Regions from separate parts of the Gottfriedia sp. NPDC057948 genome, predicted to be linked through region 1. Evidence: predicted binding sites of a transcription regulator. Region 1 holds the regulator's gene; the other holds the start of a gene.

Region 1 (11,355 bases):
CTAATGAGTACATCGCAATAATGATTCCAACTAAAAAGACAATTTGTTGGATAAACGTTGCCAGAACACTAACGTAAAAATCTTTTATAGCTTCTGTATCATTCGTAATTCTTGATACGATACTTCCGATCGGCGTTTTATCAAAAAATGAAAAAGCTAATGAATGTACATGCTCATAAACTTTCATTCTTATATCTTGAACAACTTTAAAAGCAATTTGTTGAAACAATAAAAGCTGTAAATATGATAAAACAATTTTACCGATTGTTATTGCAACATATATAGAAAATAACATTACGATTGTATCTTTTGGAAAATACCTTTTCATTAAATGATCATCTAGAAATCTTTTAACTAAAATTGGACCATACATTTCACATGCTGTTGCAAGGAATAAGAAAATAAATGCAAAAGTCAGTAAAACTTTATATTTTTTTAGAAATGAAAGAAGTCGTATTAAATCTTTTTTCTGCCTTTTAGCATCGATTTCAATCTCTTGATTCATATTATCTCCCTCCTTGCTCTACTAGTTCTTCTAGTTGTTGTCTTTCAAACATTTCTTTGTACCAACCATCAATTTGAACTAAATCTTCATGTTTACCTCTTTGTATAATTCTCCCTTCATCTAAAACGATGATGAAATCACTATGCATGACAGCACTCATACGATGAGAAGTAATAAATGTTGTTTTCCCACTTCTCTCATCCTTTAACGAGTGTAATATTTTTTCCTCTGTTTTTGCATCCACTGCGGATAAACAGTCGTCTAATATTAAAATATTAGGATTTTTAATTAAAGATCTAGCGATTGAAATTCTTTGTTTCTGTCCACCAGATAATGATACTCCTCTTTCTCCTACAATCGTGTCGTAGCCTAATGGGAATTCTAAAATATCAGCATGAATATTAGCAATCTCGGCAGCTTTATGTACTGTTTCGATTGAAGAATCAATTTGGCTAAACGCAATATTTTCCTTAACAGATGATGAAAATAAGAAATGTTCTTGTGGTACATAACCGATATGTGATCTAAGAGATAATAAAGTTGTATCTTTAATATCTAAATCGCCAACTGAAATACTCCCGTTAACTACTTCATATTCTCTCAATAAAAGTTTTAAAAGAGTTGTTTTTCCTTGACCAGTTTTACCAACTATTCCAATAGTTTGACCTTCTTGAACATTAAAATAAATATCCTTTAATTCAAAATTTGATTCTTTATTAAACTTAAATGAATTAATTGAATAAGTAATTTCACCCATCGGAATTTTTTCTAATGCATTTTTCTTATTTTTAATTTCAGGTTCAACACTTAATAAAGAACGGATTCGATCATAAGAAGCGCGACCTCTTTCGACAATATTGAATAACCACCCAATAGCAAGCATTGGCCAAATTAATATACCTAAATAAGTAACAAATGTAATTAATTGGCCTACAGTTATATCATCTGCAATAACTAATCTAGAACCATAAACAACCGCAATAATATAGCAAATCGAAACAACTAACATGATTGTCGGATCAAAAAGTGCATCAATTCTAGCAACTCTCATATTGTATTTCACTACTAAATCTGCTTGATTTTTAAAAGCGGTTATATCTTCTTTTGTTTGCCCTAAACTTCTGATAACCTTTAAACCACTCATACTTTCTTGAACTTTATTATTTAATTCTGAAAATGATTCTTGCGCTAAATGAAAACGTTGATGTAATAATTTACCATAGTATTGAGTCAAAATGGCCATAACTGGTAATGGCAATAGACTAATAAGCGTTAACTTCCAGCTTATTGAAACTGCCATCATTATTAGTACCGATCCACCTAAAATAATAGAATCAACAAAAGTTAAGATCCCAGCCCCAGCCGTCTCGCGTACTGCTTGAACATCGTTTGTTGCGTGAGCCATTAAATCTCCTATTCTATTTTTTTGATAAAACGATGGAGACATTTTTGAAAAATGATTGTATAAATCATCTCTAAGCTGTCTGGCTAACTTTAAAGAAGAACCAAATATTAATCTCCTCCACCAATATCGAAATGCATAAAGAAGTAATCCATTAATAAAAATTAAACCTACCCAAAAAAGTAAGTTTTTACTATTAAGTGAGTTTTTCACCATTTCATCAATTACATAACCAATAACCTTCGGAGGTAGTAGCTCTAAAATTGCAACGATTACTAAAAGAGATATTCCCCATACATAGCTTCTTTTTTCTTGTTTAAAAAACCAAAACAAATCTTTAAAAACTGACATTTCTTCACCCCCGCAATACTATCAAACTTTATTTTACAATATTTAGAAAACTCAAAACATAGTGTTCATTATAACATAAAAATTAAATATTTTTTAATAATCTGCTTATTTAGAATGGTTGTTAATGTTCGGTAATGCTAAAGACATGCGTCACGATAAAGATGTGCTATATTGACAAAAAATTGAAATAACATGGCCAAAAAATTACTTCTTTATATAGTAAACTTTTAATACGGAGGTGAATTATGGAAAATAAAAACGAAAAAGAAACCTATTTTACGAACAAGCCCACAGGTACTTTACCAAAACGTCCTAAAGAAAATAGTTTATTACTTAACTTGAATAAGAAAATAAAGGTTGAAATTGATAAAATAAAAAAACGAATTAATGGCTGTTCTCTCTAGGTATCTAATTATGTTAATTTAACACAAAAAAACCACTTTCCATTGTTTCAATATCCAATAGAAAGTGATTTAGTTTGTGATCACCCTTACCCGCTCATCCTAGGCACAGGTAAGCTATCCTGAACAGTCAATCTACCCTATTTCCAAACTTCAATCATCGCATCGGCATTCGCTTTTAAATTATTATACGCTTTTGCTGAAACCCTTTTCGAAGCATTTTCATTATCTAAAAATCCTTTAAAATCATTAATATGTTTAACAACCTTATCCGCAGAACCTTTCTTTTCAAATTGTTCTACTGAATTCTTGAAATCTTTCTTTTAGATAAAGCTAATAATTTACTAATAATAGACTTCATTGATAGTTTTCTAGATGGGCTAATATTGATCAAGTATAATAAAATATTTAATAATTTATTAATCATTCTAATCTTTTAATAATGCGCATTTTAACAAATATTGGAACTATCATAAACTTTTTTATAGACTTTCTTCTTTGTGTAACTTGTTAAATAGTTAGAACCGACGTCTCATACAATTATATTTCTAAATATTTGTCAACTGTTTGTGGATTTTGGCATGTTCTGCATAAAAATATTTGTTCTAAAAAAATTACCGAAGTACTAAATGATTAAAGTATTTTATTTCTTATCAAGTAATGAATTGCCGTGTTGCATTAAAAATTTTAAGATAATCAAAATCTTCTAAATTAAAATGAAGAAAAAGATAAAAAAACACCAACTTTTCACGAAAGTCGATGTTTTAAATTTTTTATTTTCTTCTCTAATATAGGACAAACTTCTTTTAGTGAACATAAAAATTTCCCTCTAAAACATAAAAACCACTTTTCCTGTTGGTTAATTCCAACAGAATAAGTGGTTTCAGATTAGTAAAATGATTCATGATTTAAATAATTACAAATTCTTGATAAAGGATTCACTATAAAGAGCTGTTTCCTGAAAGAATATGTTCAATATTTATTTCAAAACAAGCTATAAAGCCTTATATTTTAAAAGGATTTATTATTTTGTTTGGTTGTTCATAGCCTTCATCATTTGGTTAATTTTCTTTTGTGAAGGTTTTTGTCCCATTTGAGCCATCATTACTTTTAACATTTGTTCATTAATTGGTGGATTTTTCTTTAGGTAGTTCATTGTATATTGACGAGCTATGAAAAATCCAATCGCTACACCTGCAATTAATGCTAAGATGCCGACTAGAAAGTATACCCACATTTTATTGCTTCCTCCTTAAAATCATCTAGAAACAATTTTACTAAAACTAACCAGTTTATACAAGAGCAAACTGCAATTTAATCGTTTAAATATACTTTTGATAGGCGATAGGTCTTAGCCAGCCAAATCGCTGATCCTTCACATCAATTGCAATGAATGTTGAACGAAATTTTCTTAATAGCTCAAAGAATATTGTTTCTGCCTCTAATGATCCTTCTGCATATAAAATTAGTTCGTGAGGATAAAGTTTTAGCTGAGCTTTTGCACCATCAACAAGTTCGAGAAGATACTCTCCAGTTTCCTCATAAAAGTAGATCTGTTGAGAATCAAATTTGCGAATAAATGTATGTAGCTCGAATAATGGTATTGGTTCTGTTATATATTCTAATTGTTTTTCGATTATATTCCTTAGTTCAATAGATGAGTAATAATACTCATATACTAGTTGATATATTTTATGCTCTTTCCCATAAAATTCTATAGACAGTGGTTCTCGAATTAAAAAAATTTTATATTCCCTCATATCTTGTCCACTCCCAACAACTATCTGTAAGGAAGATTATATAAAATTCCATTCAAAATATTTGTCATTTTTAAGGAGTGAAAATCAACTAGTTTTGTCGAAAAATCTTTAATAAAGTATTATATTGAAAAAGGTTTAGGAAATAGGAAAAGAATTTAAAATTCTTTCCCTATCTTTACCTTTTACTGTAATACTTTTTTTGCTGCTGACACGACATGATCAACAGTAAATCCAAATTTCTCCATTAATAAATTACCTGGAGCAGATGCACCAAATGTATCGATTGAGATAACTGCACCATCCAAACCTACATATTTATGCCAGCCGAATGAAGAGCCCATTTCTACTGCTACTCGATTCGTAACTTCTCTTGGTAATACTGATTGTTTATACTCATCAGATTGCTTTTCAAATAAGTCCATTGAAGGCATTGAAACAACCGATGCAGAAATTCCTTCTGCCGCTAGTTTTTCTTGTGCTCCAACTGCTAATTGTACTTCACTACCTGCTGCAATTAATAAAACATCAATTTTATCTTGTTTCGCAGGAGATATAACGTAAGCACCTTTAGAAACTTTATTATGAATATCAGTAGTAGTCCCCTCTAAAGTTGGTAAATCTTGACGAGACAATACCAACATTGTAGGTGCGTCTTTAGCTTCTACTGCCACTTTCCATGCTGCAGAGCTTTCATTTCCGTCAGCTGGACGAATTACATTCAGATTAGGCATTGATCTGAATGCTGCTAGTTGCTCAACTGGTTCATGAGTAGGTCCGTCTTCACCAACTGCGATACTATCATGTGTAAACACATAAGTAACTGGTAAATTCATTAAAGCTGCTAAGCGAATTGCTGGTTTTAAGTAATCAGAGAAAACAAAGAATGTCGCGCCAAACGCATGAACGCCACCATGTAGAGCCATACCATTTAAAGCAGCACCCATTGCAAATTCACGTACACCGAACCAAATATTACGTCCATCATAGCTTTCTCTTGTAAAGTCACCTTTACCATTCATATACGTTTTGTTAGATCCAGCTAAGTCAGCAGATCCACCAAAGAAACTAGGTAATACGTTTGCAATAGCGTTTATTGCTTCACCTGAAGATGAACGAGTCGCAATTTTTTTACCTACTTCATATTTAGGTAATGCTGTTTCTAAATCTACAGTAATATTACCTTCAATCGCATTCTTCAATTGAGCTGCTAATTCAGGATACTTTTCTTCATATTTTGCAAATGTAGCATCCCATTCTGCTTCTTTCTTTGTACCAGCTTCAACGATTACTTTATTAAAATGTGCATACACTTCTTCTGGAACGTGGAATGCATTTTCAAACCCCCAAGCATACGCTTGTTTCGTTAAAATCGTTTCCTCTTTTCCTAATGGCTCTCCGTGAGATTTTGATTTACCAGATTTATTCGGAGAACCGTAACCGATTGTTGTTTTCACTTCGATTAAAGTTGGTTTTGATAATTCTTCTTGAGCTTTTTGAATCGCTGCAGTAATTTCATCTAAGTTATTACCATCTTCTACTCGGATCACTTGCCATCCATAAGCTTTAAAGCGGTCTTCTACACTTTCAGAGAATGAACGATTTAATTCTCCGTCTAATGAAATATCATTTGAATCATAAAGTACTACTAAGCGCCCTAATTGTAAATGTCCCGCTAATGAAGCTGCCTCTGCAGAAACACCTTCCATTAAATCTCCATCACCACAAATTGAGTATGTAAAGTGGTCAACTACATTTAAATCTTCTTTATTATATGTACCTGCTAAATGACGCTCTGCTAAAGCCATCCCAACAGCCATTGCAATACCTTGTCCTAATGGACCTGTTGTAGCTTCAACACCATGTGTATGTCCAAATTCAGGATGTCCTGGAGTGTTGCTACCCCATTGACGGAAGTTTTTAATATCTTCAATTGACACTTCGTAGCCTGATAAATGTAACATGCTATATAGTAACATTGAACCATGGCCTGCTGATAACACAAATCGGTCTCTGTTAAACCATTTTGAATTTTTGGGGTTATGATTCATAAATTTTGCAAACAATGCATATGCCATCGGTGCAGCACCCATTGGCATTCCTGGGTGACCAGAATTAGATTTTTCGATTGCATCAATTGATAATGTACGAATCGTATTAATTGCTAATTGTTCAATATTATTAGACATAAATTTCGCTCCTTTAGCTTATTCATAGATATTATCATATAATTTACCATGATTTATTACAATAACTAACACTAAGTTTTGACATTTTTAACAAATTCTTTCCAAGAAATAGAAAAAAGCAGAATATTCTTCTGCTTTTTCTGTTATTTTTAACAAAATATGAAATTTTATATTGTAAAATTTTTTTTAATGTAAGTTTTTTTTACGCTTTGCTTTTTCATATTTTAACTTTGCTGGTGTAATATCATTCCCTTTTTCATCAACAATTTTAATTGAAGTTAATTCATCGACCATACGGGAACGGAAGTCTGATAAATATTCTTTTCTTAATTGATCTTGTTCAATTTTCTCTTCAGGACTTAACCCTACTTCTTTTGACTTTTTTGATAATTCATTTATTCTATCTAAAGATTTTTTAGTAACCATTCGTAACCTCTCCTTTATTTGTATCTATCTATTCATTGTTAGTTCCTTCACTTTGATAATCAGACGAATAATTATATGTTCTTTCTTTGCGAAAAAGTCTGACGTCGAACTGTTTTACCATTGGTGTAAAGAGCATCGCGCTTTGCAGGTGTGCAACGAAGAAAGGCGATCGTTAGTCAGAGTCTGATATTCTATTCAATGTATCTCATCTTACAATAAATTGCATTAGCTTTCAATATTGGAGATTTCTTTCATATGTTCATTATACCTTCTATTGACAGTTGCCTTTGAAACGTTATATCCAAATCCTTTTAAGGTTGCAGCTATTTCTTCAAATGTTAGATCGTTTTGACGTAATCTTACAATTTCGGAAATCGGTAATTCTAACTTATCTCTACCACCGGCGTTTAAACTACCTTCTAAGTTTTTTTGAGGCTTATACCCGTTTTCAACTGCCTTTTTCATCCCTCTTTTTATTTTCATATTATGAATTTTCCGTTGATATTCCTCTACAATACTTAAAATTTCTAAAACCATTTCATCACTTTCACTTAATTGAAATTGTCCATTTTGAGAAGAAGTAAATAATCTTATTCCTTCCCTTTTTAAAAAATGCAATAAAGCAATCCTTGCATGACCTCTTCCTAATCTTGTTTCATCTTGAATTAACAAAGCATCAACTTGATGCTCTTTTATAATTTGGAATAGCTGGAATAGCCCTTCTCTTTCTACTTCATATCCACTAGCCTGTTCGCCTATTGTTTCTAGAATACACATTCCCATCCGCTCACCTAATTCGGTTAGTTCACTTATTTGTCTATGTAATGATGTTTCTTGAGAATCCTTTGCTGTACTTACTCTCGCGTAAATTATTGCATTCATTTACTGTTCCCTCCATACGAACACGAAAACTACTTTAATAAAAAATAGAACTAACGTTTGTATATCATATCCTATCATGATATAATGAAAAAAATAAAGAGGAACGTATTATCTACTTTATAGGCAAGGGGGAAATTCGAATGAACAAACTATCGAAAAGGCAAGCAGAAATTTTAGCTTATATTAAAGACGAAGTAAAAATTAAAGGTTATCCACCTTCAGTTCGAGAGATTGCGGAGGCTGTTGGTTTAGCTTCAAGCTCTACAGTACATGGTCATTTAGAGAGACTAGAACAAAAAGGCTATATTCGAAGAGACCCTACGAAACCGCGTGCAATCGAGATTCTTGGCGATACAGCAACGGTTGTAAATGAAGTACAAGCATCATACAATGAAATCTATAACGATATTATTAACATTCCAGTTATCGGTAAAGTAACTGCAGGTATTCCAATTACTGCAGTCGAAAATGTAGAAGAATATTTCCCTTTACCGACATCTGTCGCTCCATCTAACGAACAAGTTTTTATGCTTCGCGTAGAAGGAGATAGTATGATCAATGCGGGTATTTTGAATGGAGATCTTGTAATCGTTAAAAAACAATTTACTGCTGAAAATGGCGAAATTGTTGTTGCCATGACCGAAGATAGTGAAGCTACTGTAAAGCGCTTTTATAAAGAAAGCGACCATTTTAGACTTCAACCTGAAAATGATGCCCTGTTTCCTATTTTATTAAAACAAGTATCAATTTTAGGGAAAGTAATAGGAGTTTATCGTACATATCATTAAAACCTTTTAAGAGCAATGACATCTTTATGTGATTGCTTTTTGTTTTTAACAAGCAAAGTCATAACACAATAAACCAAACTAACTTATTATTTAGGGAGTTTTTCTAGTGAGTAAACTTGAGTGGAGAAACCATGCACACCGGAAGCTATGATGACGAGCCAAGAACTTTTAAACTAATGGAAGAATTCTGTATGGAGAATAATCTACAAAGAGTTCAAAAAACACATAAAGAGATTTATATTTCTGATGCAAGAAAAACTCAACCTGAAAAATTGAAAACTGTTTTAAGATTTCAAGTGCAAGAACTATAACAAATTAAAAGAGCTTGGAAATTCCAAGCTCTAGTCTTACTATTAGTTAACTGGAACAGATCACTTTTAAATAAATTACTTTATTATTCACTATAACTCTCAAAATTCTTCTCTAAATCATCTCTAAACGCAATTGCCAAATAATTATCAATTATATTTCTAGTAATAGGTGATTGAAATACTTGACTTTTATATGCGCCACCATCATATTCAATTATATCAATCTTATTTTCAACCTGTTCATTTTGCACTTCATCAAAATATTTAATACTAACTACTACCCCAGCGTCATCAATCGTAATTAATAACTCTCTTTGATTTAATAAGACCTCAATAACACCATCTTTATCAATCATAATATCAAACTCACCATTCGAAACTTCAATTTCTTTTTTTAAAGACTCCTTTAAATCAATAAAATATGATTCGAATTTCTCACACATCTTACTGTATGCCATATTTTCTGTAACAGTTTCTTTATATATTGCTTTTGTTTTTAAGATGAATTCCCTTTTAAAATCCATATTTCCACTCCTTATAGTGATATAATTGGAGCATTTATATATTATTACTATTCATCAAGTACTGAAAAATAGAATAACAGGAAGAATGTATTTAAAATTTTTTTATACTAATTAGCCTAAAGTAACAAATCGATCATTCCATCAGGACTTTTTACACACTTTTTTTCGTAATTATTGAGAATAATAGTAAACTTTTTCGATAGGATTATTTCGAACTAAATTTGAGAAACTGTAGAGAGTAAATTTATATAGAATTGAAGATGGGTTTTTGGAAGTGGCTAATGATAATTGGGGTAATAAAAATATTTTTATTCCTCTTCAAAAAATAAATGACCAAAAATATCGTTTAATCTATTAATTTAACAATAATAATTTCAGGATCTCCTTCATCCAAATTATCGATAAATCCACTTTCAATATATCCTAGAGATTGAAATACGTTTTGCATTTGGCTATTTGATTTGTTGGTAGAGGAAAATAATTTCTTTTTTGATAAAACTTCAGCATATTTCATGAGATTTTTTGCGATACCAAGCCTCCTCGTTTTTGGTGAAACAATTATTAAATCAATAAATAAATGGCCAAAGAAAAATTTATGATAAATCATAAAACCTACTATCCTCTTATTCATTTCACAAACAATGCATCGATTTTCTTCAATTGATATTTTAATTTGATTTTCCCTAATTCGACTTTCAATAATTTGAGAATCTAGAATTACGATTGATTCACAATCATTCATTTCCGCATTTCTAATTTCCACTTTCGTTCTCCTTTTCTTAAATGGTTATTGTTAACTTTTCTATAAAATTCTTTCAAATCCTCTTATATAGTAGGTTAATATTAAATAACCTGTATAAAAAATCATACAGGTCATTTTTAAATATTAATATTTAATTGCCTTATAGATTTGTTGGATTGAAAAGTTTGCCCCATGTTTTTACTCCAACAATTCCATCAACTACTAAATCATTTTTTCTTTGAAACTCTTTAACCGCTATTTCGGTTAAAATCCCGAAAATCCCATCCACTTTGACGCCTATTTTTTCTTGAATTTTCTTTACTTGCACTCCCCTTGATCCTTTTTTTAAGATTCCCTTATAAGGATGTAATTCAATTTCAATAATCCTTTTATATAATCCATTTTTAATATTTGCATTATTAACCGAGATTAGTACATCTGCATAATTTGGAGCTACTGCCCATCCTGCAGCAGCAATCGCATTAAATTGCTCATTAGCAGTTTTGTATGTTCTAACTTTACTGTACCTCGGATTATTTAAAATAAAATCAACATAGCCCTGAACTGGATCATTATATTTTATATAATACCCTCCTTCACTTTTAGGTCTAGCTGTTCCTCTGCTACTAAGAGGTAAGCCTGGATACCATGTTTGCCCTGCGATATTGTTATTTTTCTTAAAATTTTTAGACGTAAAATGTGCTGTTTCTACTTGCCATTGAGTATAAATTACTTCGGGTAACCAGCCAATTTTCTTTGAAACATCTTGAGCATATTGAAAATATTTTATTGTATTAGACACTATAGACTAATCCTCTCCTTAAAGTGCTTGTCCTATAGATTATTCAGTTGCCCTAATCTTGGTACTAAGGAAATAGTAGAAAAGTAATGGAAACTTACTATTTTTTCTATCTAAATTTCATATTTCTATTACTACTCTTGTATTTAACAACTATTAAACTTTCTTCATAATATGGTTAAAAACTGGAGCTGATAAAATGACTAATTGGATCTACATTTCTACATCAAACCGCCAACTAAAACTTTTCGATGGCAACAATCTGCTTAAAACTTACC
Region 2 (11,355 bases), on a different contig from region 1:
TGTGTTACAATCTATTTCTGTAGAGGATTTAAAAGAAAGTGCCAGTCATCTAATAAATGAAGACTATATGAGTGAATTTTTTGTTCTTCCTCATTGAATGAATTAAAAGCATCCTCTATGGGATGCTTTTTGAAATTTTAAAAATTTAAGGGTTTTTAAAGAATCTAGGTGTACTATTTATTAATAAAAAATTTTAAGAGAGCTTCCTCGCTTATCTTTATATTTCTTAATACTCTTTAACCCTGCATTAAAACCTCGAATAAATGGAGATTATATTAAATGAGAAAAAGAATTCTTGTAATTGGAGCTAGTGGTGACATTGGTTTAGCAATTTCGAAAAAATTAATCAATGAAAATTATGATTTAGTTGTCCATTATAACAGTAAGAAAGAGCCACTTAATGAACTGATTGAATTGGCTAATGAGATTGAAGTAAGTTGCCAATTTGTTCAAGCAGACTTGTCAGTTGAAAATGGAGTTGAAATTTTAACATCACAAATAAATGATCCAATTGATTCAATTGTGTATGCATCTGGTTTTTCAATTATTGGTTTGATTAACGATGTAAGTGATGAAGAGATTAATCGAATGACTCAATTACATATCAAAAGTTTGATCAAAGTAGTCAATCATTTTCTTCCTAATATGGTGGCTAAAAAATCTGGCAGTATAGTCGTTATTTCGTCCATATGGGGACAAATTGGTGCATCATGTGAGGTATTATATTCAACTACAAAGGGTGCTCAAAACGCCTATGTAATGGCATTAGCTAAAGAGCTAGGACCAAGTGGAATAAAAGTAAATGCTGTTGCTCCAGGTGCCGTAAAAACCAATATGTTAAATACCTTCAGTGAAGAAGATTTAAAAGAAATTGCAAATGAAATTCCAATGAATCGTTTAGCTCTTCCAAGTGAAATTGCGAATACTGTAAATTACCTAATTTCCGAACAATCTTCTTATATAACTGGCCAAATCCTTGGAGTAAACGGCGGTTGGCATACTTCATAGCAAAGTTTCCGGTCGAAAGTTATTTATTTCACATATTTTACCTTTTATATTATGGCGAAATCGTTTATTATTAAATGGAGAGTTAAGTAGTTAACAAATAGGGGGTATAGGTATGGAGTTAATCGAATGGTATTTTGAGTATGAAATACATAAGAATCGCCCTGGACTACTTGGAGATATTGCATCGCTAATCGGTATGCTAGGGATTAATATTTTAACAATCAATGGTGTCGACACAATGAAACGCGGCATGTTACTTGGTTGCGATAACGATGATCAAATTACTAGATTTGAATCAATTTTAAATACTATGGACAATATAACAATAATTAAACTTAGAAAGCCAACTCTAAGAGATCGCTTAGCTGTAAGACATGGTACTTATATTCAACGAGACGTAGATGATAAAAAGACTTTTCGTTTTGTCCGCGATGATTTAGGTATGCTTGTTGATTTTATGGCAGAGTTATTTAAAATGCCAGGCCATAAGCTAATCGGAATTAGAGGAATGCCTCGTGTTGGTAAAACTGAATCAGTTGTAGCAGCAAGTGTATGTGCAAATAAACGCTGGTTATTTGTTTCATCAACATTAATTAAACAAACATTAAGAAGTCAATTAATAGAAGACGAATATAATTCAGATAATGTATTTATTATTGATGGCATTCTTTCTCATAGAAGAGCAAATGAGCAACATTGGCAATTGGTTCGCGAAATTATGGCAATGTCTTCTGTGAAAGTAGTGGAGCATCCTGATGTATTTGTACAGCAAACTGAATACTCTTTAGAAGATTTTGATTACATAATTGAATTAAGAAATGATGAAAATGAAGAAATTAAATATGAACTTGTAGACCAAATGGATAAAAATGGACACAACTCGTTCTCGATGTTTGATTTTTAAAGTTAGTTGGGGTGTAACTTGTGACAGAATTAGGAAAATATTTACGAGAAGCAAGAGAAGCGAAAGGCTTATCAATTGACGATGTACAAGAGTTAACGAAGATTCAGAAACGTTATCTTGAAGCAATTGAAGAAGGTAATTATGAAATATTGCCAGGGCAATTTTATGTTCGTGCATTTATTAGACAATATGCAGAAACAATTGGTGTTGACGTTTCTGGATTTTTAACTGAAAAGCCAGTGTTAGAGGAATCAACTGTGGCTAGTACAGTAGAAGAAGTAAAGCATGAAGAAATCCCTAGTAGAGCATCGAAGCTTAAAGAACCATTAAGTAATGTGAAGTCATCACGAATAATGGATTATTTACCAAGGATACTAGTAGCGATTCTTATCATTGGGATTTGCATCGCTATTTATATGATGTTCCCATCAAAAAATGATGGAAAATCTGCGGATACGAATCAATCTCAATCTAACTCTAATTCTGAAATTGAAAAGCCAAAAAATAATGCGCTAGATCAGGCAAAAGTTAATAATACGAAAAAAACAGAGAAACCGAAAAATGATGTGACTGAGCAAACGCCAGCGCAAAAAATTACTGTTGACTCTGCAGCGGGTAAACGAACTACTATTTCTTTATCTGGTACGGATGTATTTAAATTAGAAGTAGTTGCAAATGGTGAAAGTTATGTGGATTTAAAAAATGCTGATGGAAAAATGTTCTATTCCGGAATTTTAAAACATGGACAAACTCAAAACTACGACTTAACAGATGAAAATGAAGTAACTGTAAATATTGGTGCTTCTAATAATGTTGAGCTACGAATTAACGATGAGGTATTTAAATATCCAGTTAGTCCAACAAATGCTGTTCACCAAAAGATTACGATTAAAAATTTAAAAATGAATCAATAGTCATCTTTAAGATGGCTTTTATTCATTTATTATAAATGCTTCATTTTTAGAAAGTTTTGGAGGGTTTTACCATGAATTTACCAAATAAGATCACAGTTTCAAGGGTTTGTCTAATTCCATTATTTATGATTGCCGTTTTAATCGATTTTGGATGGGGAAATGTTACATTAATGGGTGATTCAATACCGGTTAATCATTTAGTAGGAGCTGCAATTTTTATTATTGCTTCAGTTACTGATTTTATAGATGGTTATTACGCAAGAAAATATAATCTAGTTACTAATTTTGGAAAGTTTTTAGATCCACTTGCTGATAAATTACTTGTTTCTTCAGCATTAATTATCTTAACTGATTTTCATTATGTTCCTGCGTGGATTACAATTATCATAATAAGTAGAGAGTTTGCTGTAACCGGTTTACGTATGATTTTAGCTGGCTCTGGAGAAGTTCATGCTGCTGCAATGCTAGGTAAAATTAAGACTTGGGCTCAAATAGTTGCGATTTCTGCATATTTCTTACATGATTTCCCATTGAATTTCTTACCATTTTCAATTGCAGATGTATCACTTTGGGTGGCATTATTCTTTACAGTATATTCTGGTTGGGATTATTTTTATAAAAATAGAGATGTTCTTCTTCAATCTATGTAATTAATAATATAGGGGGAAATGATATGAAACGTGCTGAAATCATCGCAGTAGGTACTGAGCTACTTTTAGGCCAAATTGCAAATACAAATGCTCAATTTATAGCTAAACATTTATCTGCATTAGGATATCACCATCATTTCCAAACAGTTGTAGGAGACAATTCCGAACGACTTAAAAGTGCATTAGAAATTGCTTCATCAAGAAGTGATTTAATCATCCTAACTGGTGGACTTGGACCAACAAAGGATGATTTAACGAAAGAAGTTGTCGCAGAATTTGTTCAAGAGTCACTTGTTTACCATGATCAATCACTAGAGTATATTGAACAATATTTTATTAAAGTAAATCGACCAATGACTGAAAATAATAAAAAACAAGCATTAGTCATTAATAACGCACATGTTTTATTGAATAAAAATGGTATGGCACCTGGAATGGTTTATGAAGCGAAAAATAAACAATTTGTATTATTACCAGGACCACCTAAAGAAATGATTCCGATGGTTGAGAAAGAACTAATTCCTTATTTTTTAAAAGGTAAGGAAGCAAGTACAATTATTTCGAAAGAGCTTAAGTTTTTTGGCATCGGGGAATCGATTTTAGAAACTGAAATACTTGATTTACTTGAAAATCAATCAAATCCAACGATTGCTCCTTTAGCGAGTGAGGGAGAAGTGATGCTTCGAGTTACTGCAAGTGCTAGTAATGAACAAGAGGCAGAAAAACTAATTGGACAAGCTGAAGAAAAAATACGTGAGCGTGTTGGGCAGTTTATATATGGTACAAATAATGAAAACTTATTTACAGTTTTATCAAAAAAGCTAAAAGATTTTAAACTGACTATTTCTGCTGCTGAAAGTTTAACTGGAGGTCTATTCAGTAAAAGAGTGACAGATATTCCTGGGAACTCGTCTACTTTTAAAGGTAGTATTGTTTGTTATTCTAATGAAATGAAACAAAACCTTTTAAATGTTCCATCAGACATTCTTAATAAAAATGGTGCAGTAAGTGTAGAGTGTGCAAAATCACTAGTTGAAAATATTCAAAGATTAACAGGAAGTAATATTTCAATTAGTTTTACTGGTGAAGCAGGACCATCTACATTAGAAGATGTGCCAGTAGGGAAAGTATTTATCGGTATAAAAATTGGCGATTCTGATCCAATTGTAAAAGAGTTTCAATTCAGTGGCACTAGAGAACAAATAAGATTATCAAGTGTCAAAAATGGCGCGAACTTGTTGATTAAATTAATTAATTCAAGTTTTGAAAGTCAAGACTTATAAAATGAAATAGAATATTTTATAATATAAAAGCTCGGTTAATTTAGCCGAGTTTTTTAATTTTATAGTTTCGATATTAATAAAAATCTAGTTTTATAGACCAAAAAATACGAAACAAGCGTTTCTATTCTTTAAAAATTAAGTTTAAATACGAAAAATATCGAATAAACGTTCTATTTTTTTGTTGGCAAACGAACAAAAAACAGTTATTATATAGTTAAGAGATAAATGAATCCTTAAGGAGGAATCTAAATGAGTGATCGTCAAGCTGCATTAGATATGGCTTTAAAACAAATTGAAAAACAATTCGGTAAAGGTTCAATTATGAAACTTGGGGAACAAACTGACCGCCAAATTTCAACTATTTCTAGTGGATCGTTAGCACTAGATGTTGCATTAGGTGTAGGTGGTTATCCTAGAGGACGAATTATCGAAGTATATGGTCCTGAAAGTTCAGGTAAAACAACTGTAGCATTACATGCAATCGCTGAAGTTCAAGCAAATGGAGGACAAGCGGCGTTTATAGATGCTGAGCATGCATTAGATCCGGTTTATGCTCAAAAATTAGGTGTAAACATTGATGAGTTATTATTATCTCAACCAGATACAGGTGAACAAGCACTTGAAATCGCTGAAGCATTAGTACGTAGTGGTGCAATTGATATTATCGTAATTGACTCAGTAGCTGCATTAGTTCCAAAAGCAGAAATTGAAGGTGAGATGGGTGATGCTCACGTAGGTCTACAAGCACGATTAATGTCTCAAGCATTACGTAAACTTTCTGGTGCAATTAACAAGTCAAAAACGATCGCATTCTTCATTAACCAAATTCGTGAAAAAGTTGGGGTTATGTTTGGTAATCCTGAAACGACTCCAGGTGGACGTGCGTTAAAATTCTATTCTACAATTCGTTTAGAAGTACGTCGTGCTGAACAATTAAAACAAGGTAATGATATTGTGGGTAACAAAACAAAGATTAAAGTAGTTAAAAATAAAGTAGCACCACCATTTAGACAAGCAGAAGTAGACATTATGTATGGAGAAGGTATTTCTAAAGAAGGAGAAATTCTTGATATTGGATCTGATTTAGATATCGTTCTTAAGAGTGGAGCTTGGTATTCTTACAATGAAGAGCGTCTTGGACAAGGTCGTGAGAATGCTAAGTCATTCTTAAAAGAAAATAAAGAAATACGTGATACGATTAAACAATCAATCCGTCTTCACCATGGTTTAGATAACCCTGTTACTATTACTGAAACAGATGACGAAGAACAATTCTCTTTATTAAATGAGTAGTCATAAGTTAACAAAAAATGCGGGCGCTTATTAAAAGTGCCTGCATTTTTTTATATTTATAATTTCATATTTCCTATATTTTTAGAGAATGGAAGGATTCACCAGCCCTATAGGAAATTCCAAGTGAGAGGTTATTGGAATGACAATGAAGAGTCAAATCAAATCAATCATGGTATGTAGGTGTTTTGCATTAGAATCAGGCATACTTTTATGATCAGGGCTTATCAAAATAACAGACAATACCTATTTTCTTTTATAATTATAAGTAGTACTTTATAAGTGGAAAATTCGATCAATTAACTTATTAATCAGATCTTAAAAAAAAATTAATGAATAAAATTTAGATTCTCATGTATGAAATCTAGTAAAAATGTAATAAATATTGATAAATCAAGTAAGTAAGCGATTTACAAGGCTTGACATCATTTGGTAAGAGATTTAATATTTAAGTGTATATTCTAAAAAAATATTACTATTTTGTGAAAAATTGAATTGAAGTGTGCTGTATGTTGATGCAATTATTTATACAATATAACAGCCGACAAAAATGAAACTAACTAAATAGCAAGAGGAGGTGAAATCATGGGTGCAAATACTATAATTTTGATCATCTTCGCATTGCTTGCCACATTCGGAGTCGGTTATGCTGTCGGATTTTTTGTCCGTAAGTCCATTGCAGAAGCTAAAATAAATGGCGCAACTAATCATGCAAATCAAATTATTGAAGATGCAAAACGTGATTCAGAAACAATTAAAAAAGAAGCTTTATTGGAAGCAAAGGACGAAATTTTCAAAATTCGTACAGATGCAGAGAACGAAATTCGAGATCGTCGTAGTGAACTACAAAAGTCAGAAAATCGTTTAATGCAAAAAGAAGAGAACTTAGATCGTAAAGATGATGGACTTTCAAAACGTGAGTCTGTTCTTGAAAGAAAAGAGGAATCTCTTGTTTTAAAACAACAGCAGATAGAAGAAATGGAAAGCAAGATAGAAGCATTAATTGCTGCTCAACAAGAAGAGTTAGAGAGAATTTCTAGCTTAAATCGTGAAGAAGCAAGACAATTAATACTTACTAAAGTCGAAAATGAATTATCCCATGAAACAGCAATACTAGTAAAAGAAACAGAAGCTCGAGCAAAAGAAGAAGCAGATAAGAAAGCAAAAGATATTTTATCATTAGCAATCCAGCGATGTGCTGCAGATCATGTTGCTGAAACAACTGTTTCAGTTGTAAATCTTCCAAATGATGAAATGAAAGGTCGTATTATTGGCCGTGAAGGACGAAATATACGTACTTTAGAAACGTTAACTGGTATAGATTTAATTATTGATGATACGCCTGAAGCAGTAATATTATCAGGTTTTGATCCAATTCGTCGTGAAACTGCACGAATTGCACTAGATAAATTAGTACAAGATGGTCGAATCCATCCTGCACGAATTGAAGAAATGGTTGAAAAATCAAGACGAGAAGTAGATGAGTACATACGTGAAGTCGGTGAACAAACTACTTTTGAAGTTGGTGTTCATGGAATTCACCCTGACTTAATTAAAATATTAGGTCGTCTGAAATTTAGAACTAGTTATGGTCAAAATGTGTTAAAGCATTCGATGGAAGTAGCGAACCTAGCTGGACTTATGGCTGCTGAACTTGGTGAAGATACAAAACTTGCAAAACGTGCAGGTTTACTTCACGATATTGGTAAAGCAATTGACCATGAGGTAGAAGGAAGTCACGTTGAAATCGGTGTCGAATTAGCAACGAAATATAAAGAACATCCAGTAGTTATCAATAGTATTGCATCTCATCACGGAGATGCTGCGCCAACTTCAATTATTGCGGTTCTTGTAGCTGCTGCAGATGCATTATCTGCTGCTAGACCAGGAGCACGTAGCGAAACATTAGAAAACTATATCCGTCGTTTAGAAAAGCTTGAAGAGATTTCTGAATCATATGAAGGTGTAGAAAAATCATTCGCTATTCAAGCAGGACGTGAAGTACGTATCATGGTAAAACCAGATACAATTGATGATTTACAAGCTCATAGATTAGCGAGAGATATTAGAAAACGTATTGAAGATGAACTGGATTATCCAGGCCATATAAAAGTTACGGTTATTCGTGAAACTCGAGCTGTCGAGTATGCAAAATAAAGTGGTCTATGCCACTTTATTTTCTTTTTTGTAACAAAATAAAGTATTTTTAAAAATAGCTCCAACTAATACATATCTGAAATGAATCTTAGTTGAATGGCATAGATGAAGATTCAGATTGTGCTAGTAATGGGGCTTTTCGTATTTTTGGGTAATCTAAAAGTAAAATCAGTGCTGTGAATTAACAGTGGCAAGTTGGAAGGATGTAACGAAATGAGAATAATGTTTATAGGCGACGTAGTTGGTTCAAATGGTAGGGCAATGGTAAAGGCTAATATTCAAGCTTTAAAAAGGAAATATAATCCTTCAGTAACGATTATAAATGGTGAAAATGCAGCACATGGTAAAGGAATAACGGAAAAAATTTACCGCGAATTTTTAGAATTAGGTGCTCAAGCAGTAACACTTGGTAACCATGCATGGGATAAAAAGGATATTTTTGAATTTATTGATCAAGCAAAATACTTAGTTAGACCAGCTAATTTCCCTGAAGGTACACCCGGTAATGGATTAGTCTTTTTAAATTTTAATGATGTTGAAATAGCCGTTATAAATTTACAAGGTAGAACATTTTTACCACCACTTGATTGTCCTTTTAAAAAAGCTGATGAGCTAATAAAAATCGCTAAAAAACGAACAAACATCATTTTTGTTGATTTTCATGCTGAAGCAACAAGTGAAAAAATTGCGATGGGCTGGTATTTGGATGGAAGAGTAACAGCGGTTGTTGGTACACATACACATGTTCAAACGGCTGATGAGCGAGTTTTACCTGCTGGTACAGCGTTTATTACGGATGTTGGAATGACAGGTCCATATGATGGCATTCTAGGCGTTACGAAAGAAGCTGTTATTAAAAAATTCTTAACGAACTTACCAGTGAGATTCGAAGTAGATGAAGGTAGAGGTCAGTTAAGTGGTGTCATCATCGAATTAGACAAACAAACTGGGCTAGCAAAATCAATAAAAAGAATACAAATAAATGATGATCATCAAGAGCTATAATATTAATTAAAAGAATTGTGAAAATTTTTAAAAAACTTTTAAATATTTGCAGGAATAACTTCTTGTTATCGAGAATAGTTTTTATTGTACACAATAATAGCTTTGTAAGTACAAGGAGGATCAGGAATGGAAATATTAAAAGTTTCAGCAAAGTCAAACCCTAATTCTGTAGCAGGAGCACTTGCAGGTGTATTGAGAGAGCGTGGTACAGCAGAAATTCAAGCAATTGGTGCTGGCGCGTTAAACCAAGCTGTAAAAGCAGTTGCAATTGCAAGAGGATTTGTTGCACCAAGTGGTGTAGACCTAATTTGTATCCCTGCATTTACAGATATTCAAATCGATGGGGAAGAGCGTACAGCGATAAAATTAATCGTAGAGCCTCGTTAATAATAACAACCTGTTAGCCTAAAGCGACAGGTTGTTTTATTTTTAATTAAAGAAAGATTAAGTGGTAGCGAGTCAGATTACGCAAATTTGTAATTAAAAAGTGGAGTTAAGACTTTAGCTCCAACTTGAAGCTCGTCAGTCGACGAGTTTTTTTGCGTATAATTATTACTTTTATTATTGGAATTATTAATATGTTACACTAGTTTCAATAGTCAAAAAAATGGGAGGGTATTAATTATGAAAGTTTTTGATGCTCATTGTGATGTACTGATGAAATTACTTGAAAAGCCTTCAATCAATTTTGAAAATGATGATTCACTACAAGTTTCAGTTAATCGATTAAAACAAGGGAATAGTAAAATACAATGCTATGCGATTTATATTCCCGAAAATATACATAAACTAATCAAATTTGATGCTGCTCTTCAATGTGTCACACTTTTTTATGAAAAAGTAGCAACAGAAAATAATAATATAAAAGTTATTCGAACAAAAGAAGATGAAGTTGGATTAAAAAGTAACGAAATGGGTGCTATTTTGACGCTAGAGGGCTGTGATGCACTTTTAGGTGATATTAATCGCTTAAAGATATTACATCGTCTAGGCGTACGTAGTGTCGGTCTAGTATGGAATTATGCAAATGAAGCTGCAGATGGAATTCTTGAAGAAAGAAATGGTGGGTTAACTAATTTTGGAAGAAGTGTAGTTCATTACTTAAATGAGCATAATATGTGGTGTGATCTTTCTCATTGTACTGAAGCCGCGTTTTGGGATGCATTTAAACAAGCAAAATATCCAACTGCGACTCATTCAAATGCTAAAGCGATTTGTAAACATCCAAGAAATTTAAATGATGAACAGCTAAAGGCTATGTTTAATAGAGGAGCAATAGTAGGGATAAATTTCTATCCTACTTTTTTAGTCGATGAAGGTATCGCAAGTATTTCAGATATTCTTAAACATATTGATTATATGTGCTCTCTAGGTGGAGAAAAATTTATTGCGATGGGATCAGATTTTGATGGAATTGATACTCATCCAACAAATTTACATCACGTAGGACTTTATCAAAATTTAACAAATGAATTGCTTAAACACTATACAGAACAACAGGTTAAAGGCTTTATGTATGAGAATTATTCATCATATATACATTACAAATAACACGTTACTTGTTCAGAATAATAAAAATATAAAAATTAAAGGAATAATTTCTTTCAAAATCATTGATTTTTTTGTTTAATAGGTCTAGAATTGAAAGCGAATTAACTCATATCAAAAGATATGTCTTAAATCGCTTTCATTCTTTTATAACAAATGAATGATATGCAAAAAAATTATCCATTTATAATTTAATTTATTACGAATGAGGGCATTCAAAGGGGTGTAGGAAATGATTGAACAACTTTCGTGGAAAGTTGGAGGACAACAGGGTGAAGGTATCGAAAGTACAGGTGAGATTTTTGCAATTGCGTTAAACCGTTTAGGTTACTACTTATACGGATATCGTCATTTCTCTTCTCGTATTAAAGGTGGTCACACTAATAACAAAATTCGTGTAAGTACAACTGAAGTTCGTGCAATTTCAGATGACTTAGATATTTTAGTAGCATTTGACCAAGAAACAATCGATGTAAACTTTTATGAATTACGCAAAGGCGGTATCGTAATCGCTGATGCTAAATTTAATCCGACAATTCCAGATTCAACTGACGTAACACTTTATTCAATTCCATTTACAGAATTAGCTACTGAAC

What was found. The regulator LexA, encoded in region 1, represses DNA repair genes until DNA is damaged. The targets are predictions, from matches to a motif close to CGAACATATGTTCG.
Region 2: a site for LexA is predicted at 4,918-4,931, ahead of recA (recombinase RecA). Genes of this name have one in related genera too.

Annotation. Positions count from the first base shown of each region.
Region 1 covers NZ_JBHVPN010000015.1:1,404-12,758, forward strand. The annotation lists gene ACFVRR_RS18365 (ABC transporter ATP-binding protein) at 1-505, opposite strand, end outside; gene ACFVRR_RS18370 (ABC transporter transmembrane domain-containing protein) at 507-2,258, opposite strand; gene ACFVRR_RS18375 (hypothetical protein) at 2,504-2,662, shown strand; partial or broken gene ACFVRR_RS18380 (FIMAH domain-containing protein) at 2,800-2,952, opposite strand; gene ACFVRR_RS18385 (YneF family protein) at 3,684-3,896, opposite strand; gene sirA (sporulation inhibitor of replication protein SirA) at 3,982-4,419, opposite strand; gene tkt (transketolase) at 4,602-6,605, opposite strand; gene ACFVRR_RS18400 (DUF896 domain-containing protein) at 6,792-7,031, opposite strand; gene ACFVRR_RS18405 (YneB family resolvase-like protein) at 7,257-7,913, opposite strand; gene lexA (transcriptional repressor LexA) at 8,054-8,701, shown strand; gene ACFVRR_RS18415 (GyrI-like domain-containing protein) at 8,833-9,012, shown strand; gene ACFVRR_RS18420 (hypothetical protein) at 9,096-9,536, opposite strand; gene ACFVRR_RS18425 (GNAT family N-acetyltransferase) at 9,883-10,299, opposite strand; gene ACFVRR_RS18430 (glucosaminidase domain-containing protein) at 10,439-11,080, opposite strand; gene ACFVRR_RS18435 (L,D-transpeptidase) at 11,277-11,355, shown strand, end outside.
Region 2 covers NZ_JBHVPN010000001.1:708,267-719,621, forward strand. The annotation lists gene yfmH (EF-P 5-aminopentanol modification-associated protein YfmH) at 1-97, shown strand, start outside; gene ymfI (elongation factor P 5-aminopentanone reductase) at 280-1,008, shown strand; gene ACFVRR_RS03280 (DUF3388 domain-containing protein) at 1,121-1,912, shown strand; gene ACFVRR_RS03285 (helix-turn-helix domain-containing protein) at 1,933-2,826, shown strand; gene pgsA (CDP-diacylglycerol--glycerol-3-phosphate 3-phosphatidyltransferase) at 2,898-3,476, shown strand; gene ACFVRR_RS03295 (competence/damage-inducible protein A) at 3,500-4,759, shown strand; gene recA (recombinase RecA) at 5,009-6,052, shown strand; gene rny (ribonuclease Y) at 6,635-8,206, shown strand; gene ACFVRR_RS03310 (TIGR00282 family metallophosphoesterase) at 8,420-9,211, shown strand; gene spoVS (stage V sporulation protein SpoVS) at 9,338-9,598, shown strand; gene ACFVRR_RS03320 (dipeptidase) at 9,836-10,762, shown strand; gene ACFVRR_RS03325 (2-oxoacid:acceptor oxidoreductase subunit alpha) at 10,992-11,355, shown strand, end outside.